Regions from separate parts of the Bacillus sp. SD127 genome, predicted to be linked through region 1. Evidence: riboswitches for the same ligand, from Rfam matches in the RefSeq annotation. Region 1 holds a riboswitch; the other holds the start of a gene.
The links. Region 1 has a riboswitch for thiamine pyrophosphate ahead of thiC (phosphomethylpyrimidine synthase ThiC). Riboswitches for the same ligand answer to the same signal wherever they lie in the genome.

Region 1 (4,090 bases):
GAGAAATTCAAGCGGGGACATTTTGCCGTCCATTCCGACGCAGTCGATGACGACATCTGCACCGCCCTGTGTGATTTCTTTCAAATATGAACCAGCGTTTTCATGATGCTCGAAATTAACGATTTCTACATTGTTTGTTTTTTTTGCGTGCTGAAGGCGATAGTCTACATAATCCACTGCAATGACTCTTTTGGCGCCTTTCATCCATGCGAATTTTTGCGCGAGCAGCCCGACAGGACCGCAGCCGAGAATAATGACGGTATTTCCCTCTTTTACTCCTGCGTTGTCTACGCTCCAATAGGCTGTCGACATAGCGTCTGAAAGCAATACTAATTTCTCATCTTCTACTTCACAGTCATCAGGCAGTTTAAAGGGAGTGAAGTTAGCATAGGGGACGCGCATGTATTCAGCCTGGCCTCCGGGATAGCCGCCTGCTGAGTCTGAATAGCCAAAATAAGCGCCGACTTCGCCGTTTGCATTTGAATTGTCACATTGGCTTTCAAGCTGGTTTTTGCAGAAAAAACATTCGCCGCAGCTGACGTTAAACGGTATGATGACACGATCGCCTTTTTTAACCTTGTGAACGTCGGGGCCTGTTTCTTCAACAATGCCCATTGGTTCATGGCCGATGATATAATCTTCAGGAAAATTGGGAACCATGCCGTGAATTAGGTGTAAATCAGATCCGCAGATTGCTGTGGTTGTCAGTTTGACGATGATATCATCAGGTTTTTTGATTTCTGGCGCTTTTACTTCTTTGACGCGGACGTCTTTAATGCCTTGATACGTAACAGCTTTCATTCATGATGTCTCCTTATTGTTTAGTGATCGGGCGTTGCGAATGTTCCGAGACGGTTCGTGTTATCGGGGAAAAGTTTTAGTCCGGCGATATCAACGGCTGTTTGTGCTGATTTCATATCGATTTGAAATTGTTTGTCCAAGTCAGAAGGGAAAAGCCAGCCTTTTTCCATCATGAGCTGTGATAGTTCTCCGTGCAGGTAAATAGCGGCGTCTAATTGATTGCGCAATGCTGTTCTGAGTTCTGGGCTTGCGGTTTCCGTGATGGCGACAGCATAATTTTTGATACCGGTTTTTACGGAAATTAAGAAATCTAGGGCAAGTGCTGAATCAGCAAGGTCAGGCATGCCTTTTGCGTTTTTCGGGTCTAAGAAATCGTTCAATGATAGTCACCTCCTGTTATTGTCGGGGCCTTTTGATAGAGGCTCTGAAGCTCAGTTACGTCCCGTACAGACTGCTGTACATCCTTCTCCATAAGGGCTCTCAGTTCCTGATCGAACACCAGTCCCTGCATCATTTTTGATTTAAGTAAACATACGGTTTTGAAGTTGAGGATTTCGTGTAAATCAACTGTTTCGTGGTTTGCCAAACGGTCTTGTTCCATTTTTTCGGTCACCTCCTGATTCAAAGGTATTTTTACCTTGTATCATGCTTTTATGCGAAAGTGCTATAATGGGTAAAATATTTTCTTGGGGGAGTCGGATGATGAAACAGATTATTGCGATGGGCGGCGGAGGTTTTTCAATGGAACCAGATCATCTGGTTCTTGATCAATTTATCATTAATCAGTCAAAGCAGCCCTCACCTCGCATTTGTTTTTTGCCAACGGCAAGCGGGGATGCGGAGAACTATGTTCAGCGGTTTTACCATGCTTTTCAAAAGCTTGATTGTGACCCGTCTCATTTGTCTTTATTTAAGCCGCCGACAACAGATTTAGCCTCCTTTATTATGGAGAAAGATGTGATTTATGTCGGCGGGGGAAATACAAGAAATTTGCTGGTGCTGTGGAAGGAGTGGGGACTGGATCACATATTGAAAAAAGCTTGGGAGAACGGGATTATTTTAGCGGGATTAAGTGCAGGTGCGATCTGCTGGTTTGAAGAAGGTGTGACGGATTCTGCCGGACCGCTGACCGGTTTGAAAAGCTTGGGTTTTTTGCAAGGCAGTTTTTGTCCTCATTATGATGGAGAAAAGGATCGGAGACCTACATATCATCACATGATATCAGAGAAAGCGTTGAGCAGCGGTTATGCGGCGGATGATGGAGCAGCTCTTCATTTTATTGATGATCATTTTTTTCAGGCTGTGAGTTCAAGATCTGATGCAAATGCGTATCAGGTGGTGCTTCATGAAAATGAAATCTCTGAAATAGCATTGCCGATTACATATTTGTCTTGAATTTGCTGAATATTTTATACATTGCTCTTTTTTTCAGTTTGTTTTTATGATACGATAAGTGCGAAATTAATAGTTACTGGGGGTGCCCGCTGACGGGCTGAGAGAGAAGATATGCTTCTTAACCCTTTGGACCTGATCTGGTTCGTACCAGCGTGGGGAAGTAGAGGAATTGTTTTTATTATTGCTGAATACTGCAATAATATGTTTCTTTCTGACTGTAACCGGGTTCATTCAATTGAATCCGGTTTTTTGTGCTGGTTATGGGCTTGATTTTGTCCTTTCAAACAAAGAGAGGGGAAGGATAAGTGATGCAAAATCATTCAGTGCAGCAAGCCAACATTTCCATTATGTCGAGTTTTTCGGGGAGTAAAAAAGTATATGTAGAGGGGGCTTCGCCGGATATTCAAGTGCCGATGAGAGAAATTGAACTCAGTCCGACAACAGGATCATTCGGCGAAGAGGAAAACGCGCCGGTTCGTGTCTATGATACAAGCGGACCGTATACGGACCCCGATGTAAAAATTAATATTCAAGAAGGTTTAAAACCGCTTCGGCACAAGTGGATCACTGGGCGCGGCGATGTTGAAGAATACAATGGACGTGCTGTGAAGCCAGAAGACAACGGCTATAAAAAGGCTAACCCTAATGTAAGCTATCCCGGGTTAAAACGGAAACCGCTGCGGGCGAAAACGGGCCAAAATGTCACTCAAATGCATTATGCGAAAAAGGGGATAATTACCCCTGAAATGGAGTTTATCGCTATTCGTGAGCATGTGTCTCCCGAATTTGTCAGAGATGAAGTAGCCAGCGGCCGGGCGATTATTCCAGCAAATATTAATCATCCGGAAAGTGAACCAATGATTATCGGCCGAAATTTCCATGTGAAAATTAACGCGAATATCGGGAATTCAGCAGTTACATCTTCGATTGAAGAAGAAGTGGAAAAAATGACGTGGGCGATTCGCTGGGGAGCAGATACGATGATGGATCTTTCCACGGGGAAAGATATTCATACGACGCGTGAATGGATTATCCGAAATTGCCCGGTTCCTGTTGGCACCGTTCCGATCTATCAAGCGCTTGAAAAAGTAAACGGTGTAGCGGAGGATTTAACGTGGGAAATCTACCGTGACACGCTGATTGAGCAGGCTGAACAGGGTGTGGATTATTTTACGATTCACGCGGGTGTTTTGCTGCGATATGTGCCGCTAACTGCTAAACGGACAACGGGAATTGTGTCACGCGGAGGAGCGATTATGGCACAGTGGTGTCTGGCTCATCATAAGGAAAGCTTTCTGTATACTCATTTTGAAGAAATCTGTGAAATTATGAAGACGTATGATATTGCCTTTTCTCTTGGAGACGGGCTTCGCCCAGGGTCAATTGCCGATGCCAATGACGAAGCGCAGTTTGCTGAATTAGAGACTCTCGGAGAACTCACGCAAATTGCCTGGAAGCATGATGTTCAGGTGATGATTGAGGGGCCGGGTCATGTGCCGATGCATAAAATCAAGGAGAACGTCGATAAACAAATGGAAATCTGTAAAGAAGCGCCTTTTTACACGCTAGGGCCGCTGACGACGGATATTGCACCGGGCTATGACCACATTACATCAGCGATCGGAGCGGCGATGATCGGCTGGTACGGTACGGCCATGCTGTGTTATGTGACGCCGAAGGAGCATCTCGGGCTGCCAAACCGTGAAGATGTGCGGGAAGGGGTTATTACATACAAAATTGCGGCGCATGCGGCTGACCTTGCAAAAGGGCATCCAGGAGCGCAAATACGAGATGACGCTTTATCAAAAGCCCGCTTTGAATTCCGCTGGCGAGACCAATTTAACCTCTCGCTTGATCCGGAAAGAGCGCTTGAATATCATGATGAGACCCTGCC
Region 2 (4,090 bases), 290 kb from region 1:
GCAGAATCCCGTTTCTGAAATGGCCCGCCGCAAATAAAATGCGGCTGTCCTCAGGGTGTCTGCCAATGTATGGTTTTCCGTCCTTTGTCCCCGGACGCAGTCCCGCCCAAAAACGATCAACCTTCATATTCTGAATCGCCGGCAACATCGTTTTCGCTTTTTCCATAACCGACTGAAGTCCGCCAAGATCCGGCTTATCGCTCCAATCACCAGGCTTCATCGTCGCGCCGACAACCAGTCTGCCGCTTTTTCTCGGTACGATATAGCAATGATCATGATAAAGTGTTTTTGTCAGCGGAATATCATCATTCCAAACAGACAGGCACTCTCCTTTTACAGGAAAAAATGACTGGTTCAACCCGAGCTGTTTAAAAAACATCCCGCTCCAGACCCCGCTGGCAACCACGACATGGTCCGCATGCACGTCACCGGAACCCGTTTTGATCAAAATGGATTCACCGCCACGCGTCACATCGAGAACGGGAGTATGCTCAAAAATATCCGTACCAAGCGCTTTAGCCGATTTAGCGTATGCCTTGCACACAAAATAAGGCTCAACATGAACATCGTCCTGAATAAAGCTCGCCCCGTAAATCTCACCGGCCGTATACGGCTCTTTTTCCAGCACTTCTTCTTTTGTATGCCAGCTGACAGTATGCAAATCGTCCATCCGTCTCAAGCGGGACACGTCTTCTTCGGAGAATGCAAGCTTAAACATACCGCCTTCATGCCTTCTGATATCAATGCCGGATAAGGCAAGTAGCTCCTCTCCAAGACCCTGATACAAACGCTGACTGTGCATGGCGAAATCAAAAAACGCATCCCGCTCCTCGCACTCGGCATGGGCGCCAAGCATCCCTGCCGCGGCGCTTGTTGTTCTGCCGCCGATTGTTCCGCTTTCAAGCAATGCGGTGTTTTTCTTTTCTTTTGCCAACTGATAAGCTATCGCGGAACCAATAATTCCGCCTCCAATGACAACTGCATCATAATGCCTTTTCATACTGAATCTCCTTTAGCTTGCGGGAATATCGTCTGGCAGCTTCCAAAGGATCATCGGAAGAAAAAATTCCGGACATGACAGCGATACCGTCTGAACCTGCTTGTTTCACTTCTCTTAATCTGGCAGGTGTCATTCCGCCAATTGCAATAACCGGAATCGAGATCCTCTGTTTGATTTCTGAAAGCAAAGACACGCCTCTGCCATCAAGGCCTTGTTTGCAATCCGTTTCAAACACATGGCCGAACAAAACATAATCAGCGTCTTCCTTTTCTGCCTGAAGCGCTTCCTCCAGTGAATGCACCGATCGCCCAATGTGCAGGTGAGGAAATCTGGCTCTTACTTGTTTCGGCGAAAAGCTGCTGCTCGGCAGCTGAACGCGGTGAATATTTGAAAAAAGCGCAATATCAACCCGGCCATTCATCACCAGCTTTTGCTTATCAACACCGCCTTCAGAAATAAGCTCCAGCAGTTTCAAAATGTCAGCCGCCGATTTAGACCGTTCACGAATATGGATGAAATCAACCTCATCCTGAATGGCTATAATTGATCTCATTAGATCTTCAACCGGCTTGCGGTCATCAGTTATGGCGTGCAGCTCCAAGCCCTTCCACCTCTTTTACGCCGCTGTCTGACCAGCCTTCTTTTCGATAAGCCATTCCCCAGAACTGATATTCATAATAGCTCGAAATAACGAAATTCTCTTTCATCTTGGCACGCACTTCCTCTGTGCTGTTTTCCGCCAGCTCATCCAGGCGGTTAATTTGTTCTTCCACCTGCTGTCTGAACCAGTCACCGCCGTATGTGCTAATCCACTTCTGGTAAATCGGATGCCCCGGATCACATGTCAGCAATTTCTCACCAACCTCATAATAAAGCCAATAGCACGGGAGAAGAGCTGCCAAGATTTCTGCAAAATTCCCGCTCAAAACCGAACGGTACATATGGGATGTATAGGAGTAAGCGGTAGGAGATGGCTTAAATGACTTCCGTTCTTCCTCACTGATTTCCAAAAGCTCCGTAAACTCGCGATGAAGCGCCATCTCCGCTTCATATGTACCTTGAGCATGGCTGGCCATGCGTCCTGTTGTATAAAGATCCTTTGCATAAGCGGCACCGAACGATTGCACCTTTGCAAAATGAGTTAAATAGTAAGAATCCTGAAGCACGTAATATTTAAAGCGGTCGATCGGGAGAGTTCCGTCACCGATCCCCTGAACAAATGGATGGACAAAGCTGCCTTCCCACCATTCTGCGGCTGCACTGCGGCATTCTTCTGAAAACTTCACACGTCATTCCCCCTGTCTGTTAATAAAAAAACCACTTTCCCGCAAGGAAAAGTGGTTTGGAATTGGCATAGTTGTATAACACAAATACCGCTCCACTTCCCTACGCAGGTCTGAACCTGTTCAAGTTATGAGGGTCTAAAAGTCACACTTTTATCTCAGCCCTTATAAAGGACACCCCTAGTGGTTTTACGAATACATATTGAATTGTTCTGCACCTCTATATTAACACGAATCCTTATTTGGTCAAGATATTATCCTTCCAATGTTTTCTTAAGATCCGTTACGTACCCGCGTGATCCGGTGACAATTAAGCGGTCTCCGATTTTCAGCCTTGTATCGCCGTGAGGAACAATGCTGTCGACACCTCGGAAAATCCTGACAAAAATCACATCGCCTGTTAAAGGGAATTCACGGAGAATCACGCCGTCGTATTTGCTGTTTTCCATATTAATTTGATACAGCGAGGACTCTTGGTTCGTGAGCAGTTTCATGACGCCAGGCGCTTCTATCAGCGCGCGAAGCAGCGTTTTGGTCGACAGCAAGATGGAAAAGATGCTGATGCCCTGCTCTTTCAATTTCGCTTCGTTCTCCGGTGATCCGGTGCTGGCAATGACTCTTTCTGTTCCTTTTTCTTTGGCGTATAGTGCGATGTCCGTATTCATGTCTTCATCCCCTGTCGCCACCACAAGGATTTCTGTATCAAATATACCGAGTGATTCAAGGGTTTGATGCTCATAATCAGAAATCGTTTCGACGGAAAATACTGAGTCTGACAGCTTTTCCTCAGCGTTTTCTTGATAAACGTGCACGACACGCACTTTATACTCGCTCTCAGGCAATTCAAGTGTCACAGGCAGTGTCATTTGATTAGCGCCGATAAATGTGATCTTCTTTTTCTCCTCCGGCTGCTCCTGTTTTTTGTACAGCTTTTTAAAACCGACCGGCGTAAAAATACTTGCAATAACCGCCACCAGCGTAAGCGCTCCTGACATATTTGCGCTGATTACATGAAGCTGCTGGCCGATTGTCGCAGCGGCAATCACAAGAGAAAGCGTTGATGTCAGCAGGAAACCAGACGCCAATATTGTGCGGTTATCATACCATTTCTTCAAGTACAGGACAGGAAGAATTTTGCTTACTAACAGCGCCATAAGCAACAGCGGAATCATCACTAAAATTTTCGGGTCCTGAAAAAGTGTCCAAATATCCAATTTTACACCGACCATCACAAAGAAAATCGGTATTAAGAACCCGTAGCCGAAGGAATCAAGCTGCTGAACCAGTTCCTTGTTCGGCGAGAGCAGGGAAACAAGCACGCCCGCTAAGAAAGCGCCGAGAATATTTTCTGCCCCCAGTGATTCAGACAGAGCCACCAGTACGATAATTAAGGTGAAAATAGCACGAGTCCCGATCTGGATCGTCCCTTTTGACATGGATTGAACAAAAGAACGGTGTTTGAAGACCCGGCCGAAGAAGTAAAGCACTACTCCGGCTGCGAACAGGATCATCAAGAGCCACATGTTTCCGCTGTCCTCTCCGTATAGAGAAGAAAATACAGCAAGAAGAATCATAGTGACCAAGTCAGCAATCACAGCAACAAGCAGGATAATCTGCCCGATGTTTGAATCCATGATCCGTTCTTCCTTTAAGGTTGGAACAACAACACCTAACGAAATCGTAGAAATAATAAGCGTCATTAAAAAAGCATTTTGGATAAATCCGGCCAAGACGAACCCATAGGACAGCAGCAATGATAAAATAAAAATACCGATAAAAATAATGGATGCTGTGACAAATGTATTGG

Region 2: another riboswitch for thiamine pyrophosphate. It lies ahead of tenA (thiaminase II); the one in region 1 lies ahead of thiC (phosphomethylpyrimidine synthase ThiC).

The regions. Positions count from the first base shown of each region.
Region 1 is NZ_CP191226.1:3,325,692-3,329,781, reverse strand. It holds gene ACQVGS_RS17390 (zinc-dependent alcohol dehydrogenase) at 1-801, opposite strand, end outside; gene ACQVGS_RS17385 (spore coat protein) at 822-1,181, opposite strand; gene ACQVGS_RS17380 (hypothetical protein) at 1,178-1,402, opposite strand; gene ACQVGS_RS17375 (Type 1 glutamine amidotransferase-like domain-containing protein) at 1,504-2,196, shown strand; TPP riboswitch at 2,265-2,372, shown strand; gene thiC (phosphomethylpyrimidine synthase ThiC) at 2,505-4,090, shown strand, end outside.
Region 2 is NZ_CP191226.1:3,033,923-3,038,012, forward strand. It holds gene thiO (glycine oxidase ThiO) at 1-1,000, opposite strand, end outside; gene tenI (thiazole tautomerase TenI) at 984-1,601, opposite strand; gene tenA (thiaminase II) at 1,579-2,286, opposite strand; TPP riboswitch at 2,367-2,475, opposite strand; gene ACQVGS_RS15885 (monovalent cation:proton antiporter family protein) at 2,538-4,090, opposite strand, start outside.